DNA from 4 places in the Micromonospora sp. NPDC049051 genome. Region 2 is predicted to be linked to each of the others. Evidence: riboswitches for the same ligand, from Rfam matches in the RefSeq annotation. Region 2 holds a riboswitch; each other region holds the start of a gene.
What was found. A riboswitch is a leader RNA that binds a small molecule or an ion and turns the genes downstream of it on or off. The one in region 2 is predicted to bind cyclic di-AMP.

Region 1 (4,545 bases), on a different contig from region 2:
GCGCGGACGGTGGCCAGGTAGCCGAAGCCCGGCCCGTACTGCTGCATGAGGAGGCGGATCCCGTCGGCGAGGCGGGGCTCGTCGGCGGCGAATTCGGACCAGGAAGCCATGCCGGCATTCTATCGAACAATTGTACGAAGGCGCACTCCGACACGCAGGTCACGCACGTCGCTCGCTAAGGTGTGCGGATGCTGCTCTCCGATCGCGACCTGGCCCGCGAGATCGAGGCGGGAACGCTCGCGCTGGAGCCGTTCGAGCCCGCGTTGGTGCAACCGTCCAGCATCGACGTACGCCTGGACAAGCTCTTCCGGGTCTTCAACAACCACCTCTACACCCACATCGACCCCGCCCAGCAGCAGGACGACCTCACGTCGATGGTCGAGGTACCCGACGGCGAGCCCTACGTGCTGCATCCCGGCGAGTTCGTGCTCGCCTCGACGCTGGAGGTCATCTCGCTCGGCGACCAGCTCGCCGGCCGCCTGGAGGGGAAGAGCTCACTGGGCCGGCTCGGCCTGCTCACCCACTCCACGGCGGGCTTCATCGACCCGGGCTTCTCCGGCCACGTCACCCTGGAGCTGTCCAACGTGGCCAACCTGCCGATCACGCTCTGGCCGGGCATGAAGATCGGGCAACTCTGCATCTTCCGGCTCTCGTCGCCGGCGCAGCACCCGTACGGCTCGGTCGTCTACGGCTCGCGCTACCAGGGGCAGCGCGGGCCGACCCCGAGCCGCTCCTGGCAGCACTGGCGCACCTGGCCGACCCGCTGACCCGACCTGCGGGCGGGCGGAGGGCCCCCGCCGGGCGGGGACCCTCCGGGCACGTCAGCCGGGTCGGCCGTAGCTGTGGATCGGGCCGTCGTCGACCTTCTTCATCTTGATCGGCACCCCGGCGCGGGAGGCGTGCACCACCCAGCCCCCGCCGACGTACATGCCGACGTGGTGCAGGTCGCTGTAGTAGAAGACCAGGTCCCCCGGGCGCAGCTCGCTCCGGCTGACGGACGCGGTGGCCCGGCGCTGCTGCGCGGCGTTGTGCGGCAGCGAGACCCCGGCCTTCGCCCAGGCGGCGAGCATCAGGCCGGAGCAGTCGTACGAGTTCGGCCCCTCGGCACCCCAGACGTAGGGCTTGCCGATCTGGGCACAGGCGAACTTCACGGCGGTACCGGCCGGGCCGCCGGGGTAGCCGGCCGGGCAGGGGGCGGGACGCAGCGGCCCGCCGCCGCCGTTGCCGTAGACCCGCAGCCGCAGCTTCTGCAACCGGTCGATCTCGGCGTTGATCTGCTTCTTCTTCGCCGCGAGCTGGGCCTCGGTGCGGCTGAGCTGGACGACCATCTCGTCCAGCGGCGCCTTCTTCGCGGCCAGTTGGTCGCGCAGCTCGGCGACCTGCCGCACGTCCTGCTGCTGGTGCTGGGCGAACCGGTCGAGCAGTTCGAGCTGCCCGACCATCTCGCTGGGCGAGCGGCTGCCCAGCAGGGCGTTGACGACGGAGACGTTCTCGCCCTTGTAGGCGCGGGCGGCCAGGGCGCCCACCTTCTCCATCGCCTCGTCGACCTGCTTCTCCAGCGGCCCGATCTGCGCGGCGAGCGCGTTCGCCTGCTTGCGTCTGGCGGCCAGGTCCTGTCGGGTGGCGTTGTGCCGCTCGATGATCGGTTCGAGCTTGTTCCAGTCCTCGTCGATCTGCCGCTCGATCTCGGCGACCGTCGGTTCGGCGTGAGCCGCCGTGGCGCCGCCGGTCAGGACGACGGCGAACGCGGCGAGGGCGGCGAGGGCGGTGGTGCAGCGGTACCAGCGTGGGCGCGGCGCAGCCGTCGTCGGGTCGGTGCGGGCCGACCGGGCCGACGGTGGCCGCGGGGCATGGTGTGCCACCGGGCTGCGTACTCCTTCTTCCGGACCGCCTACCGGGTTAGCTGACGGGTTCGGGCGGGAAGGGGACGCCCTACCGCAGGGGCTGCGGATTCACCCCGGGAACCTGGGTCCCCGGCTCGCTCGTGAGCGACTCGGCGGTGTCGGACCGCCACCGCCCGGGTTGGACGGATTGTCACCGGCCGACGAATGACCAGAGTAGAGACGGCCGTTATCGATCCGCAACCCTGCGGGCAGTGACACTCCGTACCCACCCGCGCCTGGCGAATCCGCAACCCGGAAGACGAAGATTTTCTTCCTTCTGAAGTGTCAGACAGAAAGGTATTGACCAAAGGCGGCGGGCGGGGCGAAGGTGGCCCCACCTTTGCCCGCCCGAACTGGGGGTCTGATGCACCTGTCAGCGACATCGAGGAGCAGACGCGTCCTGCTGGCCGCCGCCGTGGCCGCCGCCCTGACGGCGACGCCGCTCACCGCCGCCGGATCCGCCGCCGCAGCGACGCCGGTGACCGACCGGCAGCAGCAGTACGCCGCCGCGTCGGCCGAGTACGGCGTGCCGGAGAGCGTCCTGCTCGGGGTCTCCTACCTACAGTCCCGCTGGGACACCAACGCCGGCACGCCGAGCACCAGCGGCGGCTACGGACCGATGCACCTCACCGACGCCGAGCACGTCGCCGCCCTGTCCGGCGGCACCCACCACGACGAGGGCAGCGAGGACCCGCGCGGCGACGACTCCCGCCCGTCCCTGGCCGAGGCCAACGAGCCGCCGGCCGCCGCCCCGCCCGCCGAGGCGCTCCGGACGCTCGACGCCGCCGCGGAACTGACCGGCGCCAGCGAGGAGGCGCTGCGCACGGACGTCACGGCGAACATCCGGGGCGGCGCGGCGCTGCTGGCCGCGTACCAGAAGGAGATCGGCGCCCCGGTCGGTGCCGGCACCGACCCCGCGGCCTGGTACGGCGCGGTGGCCCGGTACTCGGGCGCGGACAGCGCCGACGCCGCGGCGGCCTTCGCCAACGAGGTGTACGCCACCATCGCCACCGGCGACAGCCGGCTGACCGACGACGGGCAGCGCGTCACGCTGGCCGGCAGCGCGGTCCAGCCGGACCGTTCCTGGCTGGACCGGCTGCGGCTGCGCAAGCTCGCCCGGCCCGACGGGCTGGAGTGCCCGGTCGACATCTCCTGCGAGTGGATCCCGGCGCCGTACCAGCAGTACGGGCCCGCCCTGGGCGACTACGGCAACCACGACCTGGCGAACCGGCCCACGCAGCAGAAGATCGAGTACATCGTCATCCACGACACCGAGGGCTACTTCGGCCCCAGCGTCAACCTGGTCAAGGACCCGAAGCGGGTGGGCTGGCACTACACCCTGCGCTCGGTCGACGGCCACATCGCCCAGCACATCAAGACCAAGGACGTCGGCTGGCACGCCGGCAACTGGTACGTGAACGCCAAGTCCATCGGCCTGGAGCACGAGGGCTTCGCCGGGCACGGCACCTGGTACACCGAGGCGATGTACCGCACCTCCGCCAAGCTGGTCCGTCACCTGGCGCGGCAGTACAACATCCCGCTGGACCGCAACCACATCATCGGCCACGACAACGTCCCCGGCACCGTCGCCGCGAACGTGCGCGGCATGCACTGGGACCCGGGACCGTACTGGGACTGGTCGCACTACTTCGACCTGCTGAAGGCGCCGTTCAAGTCGACCGGCACGCACCGGACCGGGCTGGTCACCATCGACCCCGACTTCGCCACCAACCAGCCGCCGTTCACCGGCTGCAACCGGCAGCCGCCGGGCGTGCCGAACCCGCCGCCGGCGGAGGCCCCCTGCCCGCTGCGCGGCTCCTCCGCGCTGTTCCTGCACAACGCGCCGAGCCACGACGCGCCGCTGGTCAACGACATCGCGTTGCGGCCCGACGGCACCCCCAACACCAAGTACGTCTCCGACCACGGCGCCCGCGTCTCGGCCGGCCAGACGTACGCGCTGGCGGAGGTCCAGGGCGACTGGACCGCGATCTGGTACCTCGGGCAGAAGGGGTGGTTCCACAACCCCGCCTCGAAGCCGACGGCGAAGTGGTCCGTCGGGTTCGTCGTGACCCCGAAGGCCGGTAAGGCCACCATCCCGGTGTACGGCCGGGCCTACCCGGAGCAGGCCGCGTACCCGGAGGGCGTGCCGTACCAGGCGATCTCGCCGTTGCAGTACACCCTGTCGGCCGGTGAGCGCTACGCCGTCGGCAACCTGCTCCCCGGCGAGTACTACCGGGCTGTCACGTTCGACGGCTCCGCCCCGGGTGACCGGACGGTCGTCCGCGGCGACAACAGGTACGTGCAGGTCCAGTTCGGTCACCGGATCATGTACGTCAACCTGGACGACGTGGACCTGGTGCCCTCCCCGCTGGGCGCGCCCCGCTGATCCACCCGTACGACGAGGGCCCCCGGTCGACTCCGACCGGGGCCCTTCGTTGCGTGGATCAGCGGGTGCGCATCAGGGCCTGCGGAACCCGGCCACCGGCATCGTGTTGATGCTGGAGACGTTCACCGGCTTGCCGGCCCGGGGCGCGTGCACCATCTTGTCGTTGCCGAGATAGAGGCCGACGTGGTGCAGGTCACTGAAGAAGAAGACCAGGTCACCCGGGCGCGCCTCGGAGCGCGGGATGGCCTTGCCCTCGTTCCACTGCGCGCCAGTGAA
Region 2 (4,545 bases):
GTGCGGCAGGTCCGGCGCGTTCACGTTGAGCACGCTCTCCACCGGCCCCGCCGTGAGCCGGGGCAGCAGGTCCAGGGCCACCAGGGCGGCCGTCGACCAGTGCCGCTCGGCGTCGCGTACCCGCGCGGCGGCGGCCACCGCGGCGCCCCCGCTGGCGGCCGTGGCGTCCCCGGCCGAGAGCACGTCGAGCGAGACGGCCATCGCCCGGCAGCCGTTCGCGGCGGCGGTGAAGGCGGCGCCCACCGTGCCCGAGTGCAGGACGGCGCGGCCCGCGTTCGCGCCCCGGTTGATGCCGGAGAGCACCACCATCGGCGGCGGCCCGAAGGCGCCGTGCACCGCGATCAGCGCGATGAAGCCGGGGGAGCCGCCGACCGCGAACGCCGGGACCCGGGGCAGTTCCGGCAGCGGGTGCTCGTGGACCACCACGTGCCCGTCGCGCTCCACGGCGGTCATCGCGGCGCTGGTGCCGCTCGCCTCCTCCAGCGGCGCGGCGACGACCACGTCCAGGCCCCGGTCCGCCGCCGCCCGCGCCAGCGCCTGGATGCCGGGCGCGGCGATCCCGTCGTCGTTGGTGACCAGTACGCGCAGCGTCATCGCTCGGCCGCCCGGTGGGCCAGCTCGTCCGGGCTGGTCCGCTCCTGCGGCCGGCTGCCCGCCGGTACGAGGCGCACCCGGTCGACCAGGCCGGTGATCGAGTCGATGCGGCCGGTGCCCAGGCCGTGCCGGGTCACGTTCAGCGCGCCGGCCGCCGCGCCGGTACGGATCGCGGTGCGCACGTCACCGCCGCGTGCCGTCACGGCCGCCACCCCGGCGGTCATCGAGTCGCCCGCCCCGCGCGGGTCGGCCGCCTCCAGCCGGGGCATCTCCACCTCGAACACCTCGCCGTCGACGAGAGCGAGGGCGGGCTTGTCGGCCCGGCTCACCACCACGTTCTCGGCGCCGGCGGCGTGCAGGTCGTAGAGGGCCCGGGTGAGCTGCTCCTCGTCGTCGCCGTCGGCGCGGCCGTCGGCGATCAGCTCCTCGTGGCTGACCTTCAGGAAGAAGACGCCGCTGCTCAGCACGGCGTCGAGGTGCTCGCCGCAGAGGTCGACCACCACCCGGCTGCCGTTGGCCCCGAGGTCGGCGGCGAAACGGCGGTAGAGGTCGGCCGGGACCAGGGACGGCTCGTTCGGCCCGCTCAGTACGCTGACCTCGGCGCGCAGCCCCTCGCCGAGGGCCAGGTTGTAGATCTCGTCCAGCTCGTGCCGGCTGAGCGGCTGGCCGGGCACGTCCACGATCTCCCGCCGGGAGCCCTCGCGCCGGTCGTGCACGTACCCGCCGCTGCCGGAGTCGCGGACCACCACCTTCAGGTCCACCCCCTCGCTGACCAGCAGCGGCTCCAGCACCTGGCCGATCTCGCCACCGAGGGCGGTGCAGAGCACCACGTCGACCCCGAGCGACATCACCATCCGGGCCTGCCAGACGCCCTGCCCGCCGGGGTGCAGGTGCAACTCCGGCGCCTCGCTGGGCTGGTCCACGGTCACCGTCAGCCGGGGCGTGGGCGCGAAGACCATCACGTGCCCGCTCATCCGTCGTACCCGTTCATGCCCCCACCCTCCAGCCGTCGGCACGGTGCGTGGCCGCGCATGAGCTGACGGTAGCGGGAGCGTTGTCCGTGCGGCCGGACTCCGGGCGGCTTCGGCGCGGCGTCGTGGAGGGCCGGACCAGGAGCCGCCGGAGACGACGGGCGCCGGTACGCCCCGGGTGCCGCGACGCGTGGCACCCGGGGCGCGGGCGTCAGTAGACCGACAGGTGTACGTGGTTGGTGTGATCGCTGGACGGGTCGCCGTTGGCTCCGCTGTACGACTTCCACCCGCTGCTCGGCAACCAGATCTGCCGGTACCAGATCACGTAGAGCACGGCGAGGCGGTCGGCGTTGTTCACGAAGTACGCCGCGAGGTTGTTGCCGTACGTCCGGTCGCCGCCCGTGGCGTCGCCGCCGAAGCCGCCCTTCTGCGCCGCGAAGTCGCAGGCCCGGCCCTTGGGGTGCTCCCCGGAGCCGCCGGAGCGGTAGCAGGAGACGTAGCGGGTGAAGCCCGCCGCCTTGGCCTGGTTCAGCGCGTGCAGGGTGCGCGGCGTGATGCAGCCGTTGGCGGGGGTGGGGTCGTTGACGCTGCACGACTCGGACGGCCAGGAGCCGTCGGAGTTGCGCGGCGCCGCCTTCGCCGTCTTGTTCGAGGTGCCGCCCGGCGAGCCGCCTCCGCCCGCGGCCTGCTGCTTCTGGTTGGCGACCGTCAGCGCCCGCTCGGCCTGCTCCTTGCGCTTGGCCATCACGGTGACCTGCTTGCGTTGCTCCCGGATCTCGCCGTCCAGGGCGAGCTTGGTGCGGGTGGCGTCGTCCCGGGTCTGCTGGAGCTCGCGCAGGGCCCGGTCCTCCTTGGCGGCCACCGCGTCGAGGGCGGCGGCGCGGTCCATGAAGCCGTCCGGCGAGCCGCTGTTGAGAAGTGCGGACGCCACGCTGAGCCGGCCGGTGCGGTAGGCGGCCCCCGCGATCTCGCCCACGTTGGCGGTGCGCGCCGCCAGCTCCACCTCGGTGGTCTTGAGCTGCGCGGTCAGCTGCTGCTGCCGCCTGGCCGACGTGTCGAGGGCGCGCTTGGCGTCGAGGTAGCCCTTGCTGGCGGCCTCCAGTTGGGCCCGCAGGGCCGGGGTGCCGCCCTCCTCGTCCTGGCCGGGGGCCGCGGCGAGCAGGCCGGCGCGGGTGGCTGCCGCCGCCGGGGCGGCGGTGACCGGGGCCACGGCGGCGCCGAGGGCGAGCATCGTGGCGATCAGGGCCGCCGTCCGGGCGGCACGTCGTCGTACAGGTGCCATCACTGGCATACACGCGTCCTTCCGTCAGCCGCCGACCGGGTTAGCTGACGGGTTCGGGACGGAAGATCCCTACCGCTGACGCGGATGCACCCCACGAACATGGTTCCCCGGTTCGCCCCGTCGGGCGATTAGGCGGCGGCCACCGCCGGCACCGGTGGGTGCCGCCTGGCGGAGGCCGAAGCCGAGACTACCGGTGCCGGTGTGACTGGTGCAGCTCTGGTGACGCAGGGTGTGTGTCCACTAACAGTCAAATCCGGCATAGCGCCACAATAGCCACCCAGATTTAAGGTTGTCCTCATTACCACTCGACTGCCCCACAGGCCCCGGAGGACGCTCCCGGCTCGATCTGCAGCGTGGCGTGCTCGATCTTGAAGTCGTCGTGCAGCGCGTCCCGGGCGGCGCGCAGCACCGCGCCGACCTCCGCGTCGGGCGCCATGGTCAGGTGCGCCGAGGCCACCTCCATCCCGGAGGTCAGGGTCCAGACGTGCAGGTCGTGCACCTCGGCGACGCCCGGCACGGCGGCCAGCCGGTCGTGCACCGCCGTGACCTGGAGGTGTTCCGGCGCGGCCTGCACCAGGATGCGCAGCGCGGCCCGGCCGAGGCGCCAGGTACGCGGCAGGATGAACACCCCGATCGCGACCGCCGCCAACGGGTCGGCCCACCACCAGCCGGTGGCGACGATCAGCAGCGCCGCCCCGATCACGCCGAGTGACCCCAGCAGGTCGCCGAGCACCTCCAGGTACGCGCCGTGGACGTTGATGCTCTCCTTCGCCCCCGAGCGCAGGAGTGCGAACGCGCCGACGTTGGCGAGCAGGCCGAGCACGGCGACCACCAGCATCGGGCCGGCCAGCACCTGCGGCGGATCGCCGAAGCGGCGGACCGCCTCGATCACGACGTAGACCGCGACGCCGGAGAGCAGCATGGCGTTGGCGAGCGCGGCCAGCACCTCCAGCCGGTAGAGGCCGAAGGTGCGCTGCGGATCGCCGCCCGCCCGACGGGTGGCGGCGATCGCCGCGAGCGCCATGCCGATGCCGAGCACGTCGGTGAACATGTGCCCGGCGTCGCTCAGCAGAGCCAGCGAGCCCGTGCGGAAGGCCGCCACCGCCTCCACCACCATCAGGCCGGCGAGCAGCCCGAACGCGGCCCAGAGCCGGCCCCGGTGGCGGTGCGCGGCATTCGCCACGGACCCGTGGTGATGGTCATGACCTGCGCCCACGCGCCCATCCTCCCTCTCGGGGCTCGGAATCGCGTTCAAACTATGCTCACATCGCAATGTGTGCAAGTAATTGGTGCTCAGCCAGTCGGGTCGACGGTGGTCAGCCGCTGGGTGGCCCGGGACAGCGCCACGTAGAGCGTCCGTACCCCCGATCCCGGGTCGGCCCGGATCTCGCCCGGGGCGACGAGGACCACCCCGTCGTACTCCATGCCCTTGGCCTCCAGACTGGTCACCACCTGAAGGCGCGGCGCACCCAGCGTGCCCAGCCAGCCGGCCACCTCGTCGCGACGCGGCACCGGCGTGATCACCCCGACCGTGCCCTCCACCTCGGCGAGCAGCGCGCCGGTCGCCGCCACGACGGCGGCCTCCAGCTCCGCCGGCGGCACCACCAGCGCGACCGGGTCGACGCCGGTCGAGCGCACCGCCCGGGGCAGCGGAAGGTCCGGGTGCACCCGGCGGATCTCCGCCGCCGCCACCGCGAA
Region 3 (4,545 bases), on a different contig from region 2:
CCGGCCGAGTCGTACGCCGAGGCGTTCCTGGCGGCGGCGCGGCGGCAGCTCGACGAGGGCTGGAACCCGCCGGCCCCGCGTACCGCCGGCGGGCCCGGCGTGCCGGTCGACCCGGACGAGGCGACGCTCTCCCCCACCACCTGACGCCTCCGGTCAGCGGTAGGGGTCGACGAGGGCCAGGACCGCCTCGGGGGCCTCGACGTGGGCGTTGTGCCCGAGGCCGGGCAGGGTGGCGACCGGCACGCCCAACTCCTTGAGCTGGGCGTCGGTGACCATGGGGTCGTGCTCGCCGCGGGCCAGCAGCACCGGCACGTCGGTGGCCGCCAGCAGGGCGGGTAGGCCCGGCTCGCCCACGCCGAACGCGGCGGGGTCCATCGCCAGCCGCCAGCGGCCGTTGACCTGGCGCAGCCCGGCCGCCACGATCGGATGCTCCGGGGCGACGAGCCCGGTCAGCCCGGCCACCCGCAGGTAGCGGCGGGCCGCCTCGTCCCGGCTGGCGAACCAGGTCACCGGCCGGGTCGCCAACTCGCCTGCCTTCGCCAGCTCCGCCGGTGACCAGACCGCCTTGATGCCGACCCCGACCACGGCGTCGACCGGCAGGCCGGCGCCGCGGGCGGCCAGCGCCAGCCCGACCACCCCGCCGAGGGAGTGGCCCAGCACGACGAGCCGTTCCCCCGCCGGCAGGGCGGCGGCGATCCGCGCGGCCAGCCCCGCGAACGAGTACTCCGGCAGCGGCGGCGACCAGCCGTGGCCGGCGAGGTCCGGCGCCAGCCACCGCCCCGCCCACCGGCGTTCCAGCAGCGGCGCCCACGGCAGCCACACCTCGCCGGTGGCGCCCATGCCGTGCAGCAGCAGGAGCACGCGCCGGCCGTCCTCCCGGTCACCCGTTCCGTCGACCATGCAGCGCAGTCTGTCACCCGGGCGGGCCGAGGGCGAGGGCCGTGACCCGGACACGACATCGGGCGCCGGCCCCCGGGTGGGAGCCGACGCCCGACGGTGTCGCTCAGGCGGAGTAGCCGCGGGTGGCGGCCCAGTTCGCCAGGGCGATGGTGCTCATCCAGTACGAGGCGGTCGCGGGGTTCGCCGAGTCGGCGATCTTCACCAGCCGGCCCTCGTCCTGGTAGCCGACGACGGCGACGTAGTGACCGCCGGGGAACGAGTGCCAGCCGCCGTTGGTGTCCGTGGCGCTGCCGGCCACGTTCACCACGACGCCCCGCCCGTCGCCGATGGCCGCGACGACGTCGGCCTGGAGCCGGTCCATCTGGGCCGGGGTGGCGGCGCCGCCGGGAATCATCCGGGTCCGGTACGGCGCACCCTTCACCGTCGCGTTCAGCACGCGGGTGGTGTCCTCGGCGGAGTCGGTGCCCATCTGGTCGGTACCAAGCTGGGCGCCGAGGGTGTCCTGGCTGCGCGCGATGCCGGCGGCGCTGAGGGCGTGCCGGACGGCCGCCGGGCCGCAGTTGTAGAAGGTGGTCTGGGCCTGGTAGTCGTAGTTCAGGCTCTTGGCCGCCGGGGGCTTCGGCCGCTCCGGCTCACGGGTCACATCCGGGTTGGCGGCGGCGCTGGAGGCGCTGGCCGAGGGGGCTGCGCTGGAGGCCGCCGGAGCGGCGCTGGACGGGGCGGTCGTGACCCGGGCCGCTCCGCGCGAGGCGGCGTCGTCGTCGCGCGATTCGGTCGCGGCGACCGGGGCCTGCGCGGCGGCGGGGGCCTCGTCGGTGCTGGCCAGCAGCGCGCCCGTGCCCGACGCCAGCACGAGCGCGGCGGCGGACGCGGCGGCCAGCTGGTACGGACGTTCGGACGTGAGGCGACGCAGCTGTCGCTTGAGGTGGTGCTTCACGGTTTCCTCCACGGGCTCGGGGTGGGCAGCCCGCGATCCGTGCCGAGGGCAGGGCGGACCGACCGCGCGGACGGGCGTCCGTGCGGGGTGCTGGGCTGCTCAGGGGGTGCGCCCGGGATGCCGGGCGACGAACGACGGTGACCGGTCGGTCAGCTCACGACCTGCTGGCCGAGGAGCGCGGGCACCGCGACGCCGTGGAGACGGCGGAACAACCGAGGGGCGGATGGGTGCTGCACGAGGATGGAACTCCTTCCGACACCGCCGACCGGGTTAGCTGACGGATTCGGGCGGGAAGAACGCCCTACCAAGGGCCTACGGCCCTCGGATTCACCCCATGAAGCAGTGGGTCCCCGGTTCGTCGTTCACGATTAGGCGGGTCGGCGCGGCGTCGCCCTCTGGCGATCGGGTACCGCACCGGACGCGCCGACATTACTGGCCGGTTCGCGCCCTGCCAACCCCACCCCACCTGCCTAAACCTGGATCCTGGGCCCGATTTTGCGGGCATCGAGCCACTGTCGTGACTCAATGGGACGACCGTTTCTGGGAGCCCTCCGGGGGACGAGGGGTCAAGCAGGCGGACATCGGCACCCCGAATTCGCGGCGTGAATCGACCCGCGCACGTTGGTTGACCGATTCGGCGCCATGGTGACCGGCGTCACCGAAACCGTGGGATTACCGTCCGTGCGCGGGCCGGCCCCGGCGGGAACGTCCCGCCCGCCGGGACGGTCAGCGTGAGTCGACGTACGCCGGTCGGTCCCCGGTCCGTGGCTCGGCGGACCGGGGGCGCGGCACGGCGCTGTCCCGCTTCCCCGACGCCTCCGCCGGCCCGGTACCGCCGGAGGTGCTCCCGGCGTCGTCCCCGCCGGGCGGCGTCGGCCGGGCGGGCCGGCGCGGGGTGAGCAGCCGCATCATCGGCTTCTCCACGAAGCGGTGCAGCAGGCCGGCCAGGGCCAGGTTCACCAGCAGGAAGCCGAGCACCACCGCCAGTCCCCACCAGCCGCGGAAGCCCACGCCCCAGTCGCCGGTGAGCCGCAGGACGGTGATCATCACCAGGACGTGCACCAGGTAGAAGGCGAAGGAGACCTCGCCGAGCCAGATCATCGGACGGGACCGCCACGGCGAGCGCCGCCCGCGCACGTCCGCGTCGGCCGCCGCGGTGATGACCAGGATGTACGCCACCGAGAGCAGGGCCGCCCACAGTTCGGCGCGGACCCACTGCGCGGCGACCAGCCAGGTCGCCACGAAGACGAGGCTGGCGACGGGCAGGCGCGGGCCCCGCCAGCGGCCCCGCCGCATCAGCTCGGCGGCGGCGACGCCCATCCAGAACTCCAGCGACCGTACGGGCGGAAAGACCTGGGTGAACCACCAGCGGCTCTCCTCCGGCACCAGGGCCTGGCCCGGCCAGAGCGCCAGGATCAGCAGCGGCACCGCGACCACGACGGCCCACAGCGCCCACGGCCGGGCCCGACGGATCAGCGGCAGCGCCAGCGGCAGGCAGAGGTAGAAGAAGAACTCGCAGGACAGCGACCAGCTGACCGTGTTGATGCTGTAGAAGTGGCCCGGCCGGGGGTCCCAGGCCTGGAGGAGGAACAGGTTCTCCACGGCGACGAACCGGTCCACCGGGTCGGCGAACCAGGCCGCGACCGCCAGGGCCGCCCCCCACAGCACCACGTGGCTCGGCCAGATCTTGGCCACCCGGCGGCGCCAGAACGCCCGGCGGGTGTCGGTGGGCCGCGCCGACCAGACCAGCACGAAGCCGCTGAGGATGAAGAAGAACTGCACGCCGGACAGGCCGAGGGTGAAGATCCAGTCCACGACGGCCTTGTGGCCGGGCTCGGCGATGATGCCCATCGTCGCGGCGTGGAACCCGAAGACGAGCAGGGCGGCGACCCAGCGCAGCCCCGTCAGCGACGGCAGGCGGTTGGCCGAGGACGCGGGCCGTTCGGCCGGCGCGACGGTCGCGGCGTCCGTCATGCCGACATCCCGGCGCTCCGCAGGCTCACCAGCACGTACGTCTCCTCCTCGGCCCTCCGCGGGCAGGCGCCCCGCGGGGCCTGCTGGCGGCCCACCGGTCGGTACCGCCCGTCGGGCACCCTACCTGCCGAACGTGAGGCTCTGTTCCGTACCGTCCGCGAGTGTCCGTTATGCCCCGACAGGCGTGGACGCCCTCCCCGGTTCCCGATGGTCGAGGCGTTTTGTCCCGAGACGGCAGCGCAGGGCGTCCGGGTCCGCGCCGGATGCCTGGCTAGTATTCCGGGACCCGAAGGTGACGAGAGGCGGGACGAATGCACCGGCGCATCCTGATGCGGGCGAAGAAGGGTCCGTTCGACGTCTACTCCCCCGAGGAGACGTTCGAGCGGAACTGGATCGGCGAGAACAACGGCAACCTCGTCTTCAGCCACGCCGCCCACAAGCTGCTGCGCACCGCCACCGCCGAGATCACCTCGACCGAGTTCAGGGTCAACCTGCGCGAGGCCGACATGATCAACGAGCGGTACGACGTCTACGTCGTACCGCTCGCCAACGCCTTCCGGCGCAGCTACGCCCACCGCATCGAGACCATGACGAAGCTGATCGAGCAGCTGAAGATCCCGGTGGTGGTGCTCGGGGTCGGCGTGCAGACCGACATCCACGGCGACCGGGAGTACCTGCGCCCGATCGACGACGTCGTCACCCGGTTCGTACGGGCCGTCCTCGACCGCTCGCAC
Region 4 (4,545 bases), on a different contig from region 2:
CATGTCTGAGCCTTTCGGTGTCGGAACGTAGGCGGCACGACGAGGACGCGGAACGGCGTGAGCCGCACCCGCGTCGAACGCGTCCTACCTGCGCAGCACCGAGACCGTGGCGAGCCGCAGACCGACCGGCCGGGGTGGCGGGGCCCGGGGCGGCAGGACGCAGCCGACCGGACCGCCCCCCACCGGGCCGACAGCGCGTACGCGGGCCGACAGGAGCGCCGCCAGCAACAGCAGCGAGGCCGCGAACGCGCCCAGCACGGCCAGGCACACTCCCCACCCGGGCAGCTCTCCCCCCGCGCCGCCGGACGGCAGGAGCTGTCCTGCCGCGCAGCCACCGGGGCAGTCCACGACGGCCCCGAGGGCCGCCCCTACGGCATGGAGAGCCGCCCCGCCGGCGTGGAGGGCGACGTCCTGCGGGGGCGGCGCGAGCGCACCGTCGGCGTGCGGGGCGAGCGCGGGGGCCGCGTGCGGGACGGGCGCGAGCACCACCTGCCGGCCGGGCGCGAGGGCCGCGTGCGGGGCGGACGCGGCGGCGTGCCCCGACGGGGCGGGGGCATGGCCGGTCGGGTGCGAGTCGTGACCGATCGTGTGCATGGCGGCCAGCCCGAGCAGCGTGCCGACGAGCAGCAGGAGCCGCGCGCCCCGCGTCGCCGTCACCGTCGTCCGCACAACCGTCACGCTAGCGCGTCGACCCGCTCCGCACGGGTACCAACCCGCGGCGTCCCCGCATCGATGCCCGACTGAGGTCCGCGTCGCGACACCGCCCGCACGACCTGCGCCCCGGTGCGGGGGTGGCTACCATTCGGCCGGTGGCCATCCGGACTCCGCACCGTCCGCACCGCGTCCTCCGCCGGGCGGTGGCACCGATTACCCGCCGCCGGGCGGGGGCCGACGACCGGGGTACGTGACCGCACCGCCACGCGGGGACGGTCCCCCGTCCCGGCCGCGTGGCGCGGCTGAACCGACCGGCCCGCCGGCCCGTACCACGCCCTGGATTCGTTGGGAGACACTCGATGGGCGCCGACCACACCCGTCCCGCTCCGTCCGCCCCGCCGGGCGTACGGCGGGTCCTCTTCGCGACCGTGGTGCCCCTCTTCGTCGCCACGTTGATCGCGGCCCTGGTGCTGTGGCCACGGGACACGCCCGATCCCGTGGCCGGCACCGACACGCCCCGCTACCACGGCACCGTCACGCGGGTGGTGACGGAGCCGTGCCCGCCGGCCCCGGAGACCCCGGAGGGAGGCCCGGGGGAGGCACCGGGCCCCTGCGGCATGGTGACCGTACGGGTGGAGGACGGCCCCGACGCCGGCCAGCAGGTGCAGACACCGATTCCCGCCGGGCCCGGCGCACCGACCGTCGCCGTCGACGACGAGATCATCCTGGTCGAGCTCACCGACCCCGCCGACCCCACGGCCAGCGCCTACAACATCGCCGAACACCAGCGCGGAAAGCCACTGATCTGGCTGGTGGCGCTCTTCGCGGCCGCCATCGTCGCCTTCGGGCGGTGGCGCGGGCTGGCCGCGCTGGCCGGCCTGGCGGCGAGCTTCGCCATCCTGCTGACCTTCGTGCTGCCCGGGATCAGCGCCGGGAGCCCGCCGCTGCTGGTCGCGGTCGTCGGCGCCGCCCTGATCATGTTCGTGGTGCTCTACCTGACCCACGGCGTGACCGTCCAGACCTCGGTGGCCGTACTCGGCACGTTGGGCAGCCTGGTGCTGACCGGTGTCCTCGGCACCATCGCCACCGCCGCGACCCACCTGACCGGGTTCGGTTCCGAGGACGCCACCACGCTGTCGATGTACCAGGCCGACGTCGACCTGCACGGCCTGCTGCTGGCCGGGATCATCATCGGCTCCCTCGGCGTGCTGGACGACGTCACGGTGACCCAGGCCGCCACGGTCACCGAACTGGCGCACGCCAACCCCGGGCTGTCCCGGACGCAGCTCTACCGGGCGGCGACCCGGGTCGGCCGGGCGCACATCGCCTCGACGGTGAACACCATCGTGCTGGCGTACGCCGGCGCCTCGCTGCCGGTGCTGCTCCTGCTGACGGCCGACTCCCGGGCGGTGACCCAGCTGCTCACCAGCGAGTTCCTCGCCCAGGAGATCGTCCGCAGCGCGGTCGCCACCCTGGGTCTGATCGCCGCCGTGCCACTGACCACCGGGCTGGCGGCCCTGGTGACCACGGCCGGCCGTCGCGGCGGGGACACCGCCGACCGCGCCGCGACCGCGCCGACCCCCCGGCCGGCGACCGACCGGTCCGAGGCGCTGGAGGCCCTCGGCGGGCCGCGCGGGGAAACGCCGTCCGCCGCTCCCACCGGATGGTCCGGCCGGGACAGGAGTACGGACACCGCATGGTGAAACTCCGCAGCGTGACCGACCGGGGCGTCCGGCCTGATAAACGCGTCACTGGTCACCGTGTGCCATTACGAAATAACGCATTTAGTCGGCTTAGGGACGTAGATCCCCGGGAGTGCTCTCGGGTAACCTCGCTGCCGGTCACCATTGAAGGCGCGCAGCGGCGCCTGCGGTGCCGCCGCCCAATCGCCGCCAGGCGAGCCGGGGAACCAGGCACGTGGGGTGAATCCGCGACAGCGGTAGGGGCCACTTCCGCCCCGAACCCGTCAGCTAACCCGGTCGGCGGTCGACGGAAGGGAAAACTGTGACGGCACCCCTACGCCGCTGGCTGACGCCTGTGGTGGCCGTACTCGCCGCGCTGGCGGTCCTCGCCGGCCCTGTTCCGGCGGTGGCCGCACCCACCCCGCCCACGCCCTCCGGGCACGGGGACGACGAGCCCAAGCTGCTCGACGACCTGATCGAGGCCCGCAACCGGTCCTACGTCCAGGCCAAGGCGAAGCTGGCGAAGTCGAAGAAGCGCCAGCTCGAACTCGCCCTGGAGGTCGACCGCGCGCAGGCCGAGCTGAACGCGCTGGCCCCGCAGGTCAGCCAGATCGCCGCCCAGTCCTACCGGACGGGGCGGATCGGGGCGGTGTCGATGCTGCTGGACACCGCCAGCCCCGACTCGTTCGTCCAACGCGCCGCCGCGCTCGACGAACTCAACCTGGTCAACTCCAAGAAGCTCGCCGAGGTGAACGCGGTCAAGGACCGCGCCGAGCAGGCGAAGCTGGCGCTCGACGCCGAGGTGCGCGAGCAGCAGCGGCTGACGAACGAGATGGCCCGCGGCAAGAAGGAGGCGGAGAAGGCGCTCGCCCTGGTCGGCGGCAGAGGGCTGACCGGCGGCAAGGTGGTAGCCACCTCGCCGGTGGCGAAGATCGCGCCGGGTCGTACCGCCGACGGCGACTGGAAGCCCCTGTCCTGCACCGAGGACGACCCCACCACCTCCGGCTGCATCACCGCGCGCACGCTGCACATGTACAAGGAGGTCAAGCGGGCCGGCTTCAACCGGTTCGTCGGCTGCTACCGCTCCGGCGGCCCGTACGAGCATCCGAAGGGCCGGGCCTGCGACTGGTCGCTGCAACGCAGTGGCTTCTCCCCCTGGCACAACGACGACACCTACATGTACGGCAACAACCTGACCGCGTTCCTGGTCCGCAACGCCGACCGGCTCGGCATCTACTACGTGATCTGGAACAGGCAGATCTGGTTCCCGGCGACCGGCTGGAAGTCCTACAGCGGCCCGTCGAACCACACGGACCACGTACACGTGTCACTGCTCTAGCAGCGCCCCCGGGCCACGCACAGGGCCGCCCCCGCCGGACGCGGGAGCGGCCCTGTGTCGTCGGGTGGGACCGGAGTCAGGCGAGCGCGACGCTGGCCGCCGGCTCCGGCGCGTCGACCGCGAGGGCGGGCACCGCGGCCACCGTCCGCACCTCGCCGGCGGTCAGCCGGTACGACATGCCGACCACCCCGCAGCGGCCGGCGGCCACCTCGGCGGCGAGCACGGCGGAGCGGCCCAGCATGGCCTCGACGGTGTACGCGATGTGGATGTCGACGATCCCGTCGATGTCCTCCACGCCCTCGGCGGCGGCCCGGCGCAGGCTGGGCACCACGGCGTCCACCACGGCGCACAGGTGGCCCGCCGGTGGGGTGCCGGTGGCGTCCGCCGCACGCGCCGCCTGGACGGCCCCGCAGGAGTCGTGCCCGAGCACCACGATCAGCGGCGTGCCCAGGACCGTGACGGCGTACTCCACGCTGCCCAGCACCTCGGGGCCGATGGTGTGCCCGGCGGTGCGGACGACGAAGAGGTCACCCAGGCCCCGGTCGAAGATGATCTCGGCGGCGAGCCGGGAGTCGGAGCAGCCGACGATCACCGCGAAGGGGTGCTGCCCGTCGGCGACCGCGGCGCGGTGCCCGGCGTCCTGGTTCGGGTGACGCGGGGCCCCGGTCACGAACCGCCGGTTGCCGGCGTGCAGCTCGGCGAGCGCCTGTTCGGGATTCGTGGGGGCCGGCGCGGTGCCGACGTCGAGCGGGGCGCCCGTCGTCGGTGCCGGGAGCGTCAGCTCCGGGCCTGGTTGGGTGCCTGGCGATCCGGGACGGCTCATCCCCACCTCGCTCCTCGCGTGAACAGCCTGGTCACCCGGGCCGACGC

Region 1: linked by a shared signal. The riboswitch ahead of ACGFIR_RS01545 (NlpC/P60 family protein) and the one ahead of ACGFIR_RS21865 (coiled-coil domain-containing protein) in region 2 are both predicted to bind cyclic di-AMP.
Region 3: linked by a shared signal. The riboswitch ahead of ACGFIR_RS08960 (C39 family peptidase) and the one ahead of ACGFIR_RS21865 (coiled-coil domain-containing protein) in region 2 are both predicted to bind cyclic di-AMP.
Region 4: linked by a shared signal. The riboswitch ahead of ACGFIR_RS03870 (coiled-coil domain-containing protein) and the one ahead of ACGFIR_RS21865 (coiled-coil domain-containing protein) in region 2 are both predicted to bind cyclic di-AMP.

Annotation. Positions count from the first base shown of each region.
Region 1 is NZ_JBICTL010000001.1:320,003-324,547, reverse strand. Features, by position in the region: gene ACGFIR_RS01555 (pyridoxamine 5'-phosphate oxidase family protein) at 1-110, opposite strand, end outside; gene dcd (dCTP deaminase) at 189-767, shown strand; gene ACGFIR_RS01545 (NlpC/P60 family protein) at 822-1,862, opposite strand; cyclic di-AMP (ydaO/yuaA leader) riboswitch at 1,875-2,009, opposite strand; gene ACGFIR_RS01540 (N-acetylmuramoyl-L-alanine amidase) at 2,248-4,269, shown strand; gene ACGFIR_RS01535 (NlpC/P60 family protein) at 4,342-4,545, opposite strand, start outside.
Region 2 is NZ_JBICTL010000005.1:155,008-159,552, forward strand. Features, by position in the region: gene surE (5'/3'-nucleotidase SurE) at 1-594, opposite strand, end outside; gene ACGFIR_RS21860 (1-phosphofructokinase family hexose kinase) at 591-1,568, opposite strand; gene ACGFIR_RS21865 (coiled-coil domain-containing protein) at 1,777-2,847, opposite strand; cyclic di-AMP (ydaO/yuaA leader) riboswitch at 2,861-2,992, opposite strand; gene ACGFIR_RS21870 (cation diffusion facilitator family transporter) at 3,146-4,063, opposite strand; gene ACGFIR_RS21875 (HelD family protein) at 4,141-4,545, opposite strand, start outside.
Region 3 is NZ_JBICTL010000002.1:367,284-371,828, forward strand. Features, by position in the region: gene ACGFIR_RS08950 (CDP-glycerol glycerophosphotransferase family protein) at 1-144, shown strand, start outside; gene ACGFIR_RS08955 (alpha/beta fold hydrolase) at 154-900, opposite strand; gene ACGFIR_RS08960 (C39 family peptidase) at 1,004-1,849, opposite strand; cyclic di-AMP (ydaO/yuaA leader) riboswitch at 2,082-2,222, opposite strand; gene ACGFIR_RS08965 (acyltransferase family protein) at 2,564-3,811, opposite strand; gene ACGFIR_RS08970 (polysaccharide pyruvyl transferase family protein) at 4,123-4,545, shown strand, end outside.
Region 4 is NZ_JBICTL010000001.1:800,152-804,696, reverse strand. Features, by position in the region: gene ACGFIR_RS03885 (DUF305 domain-containing protein) at 1-3, opposite strand, end outside; gene ACGFIR_RS03880 (hypothetical protein) at 85-669, opposite strand; gene ACGFIR_RS03875 (YibE/F family protein) at 1,014-2,357, shown strand; cyclic di-AMP (ydaO/yuaA leader) riboswitch at 2,524-2,655, shown strand; gene ACGFIR_RS03870 (coiled-coil domain-containing protein) at 2,659-3,675, shown strand; gene ACGFIR_RS03865 (carbonic anhydrase) at 3,752-4,498, opposite strand.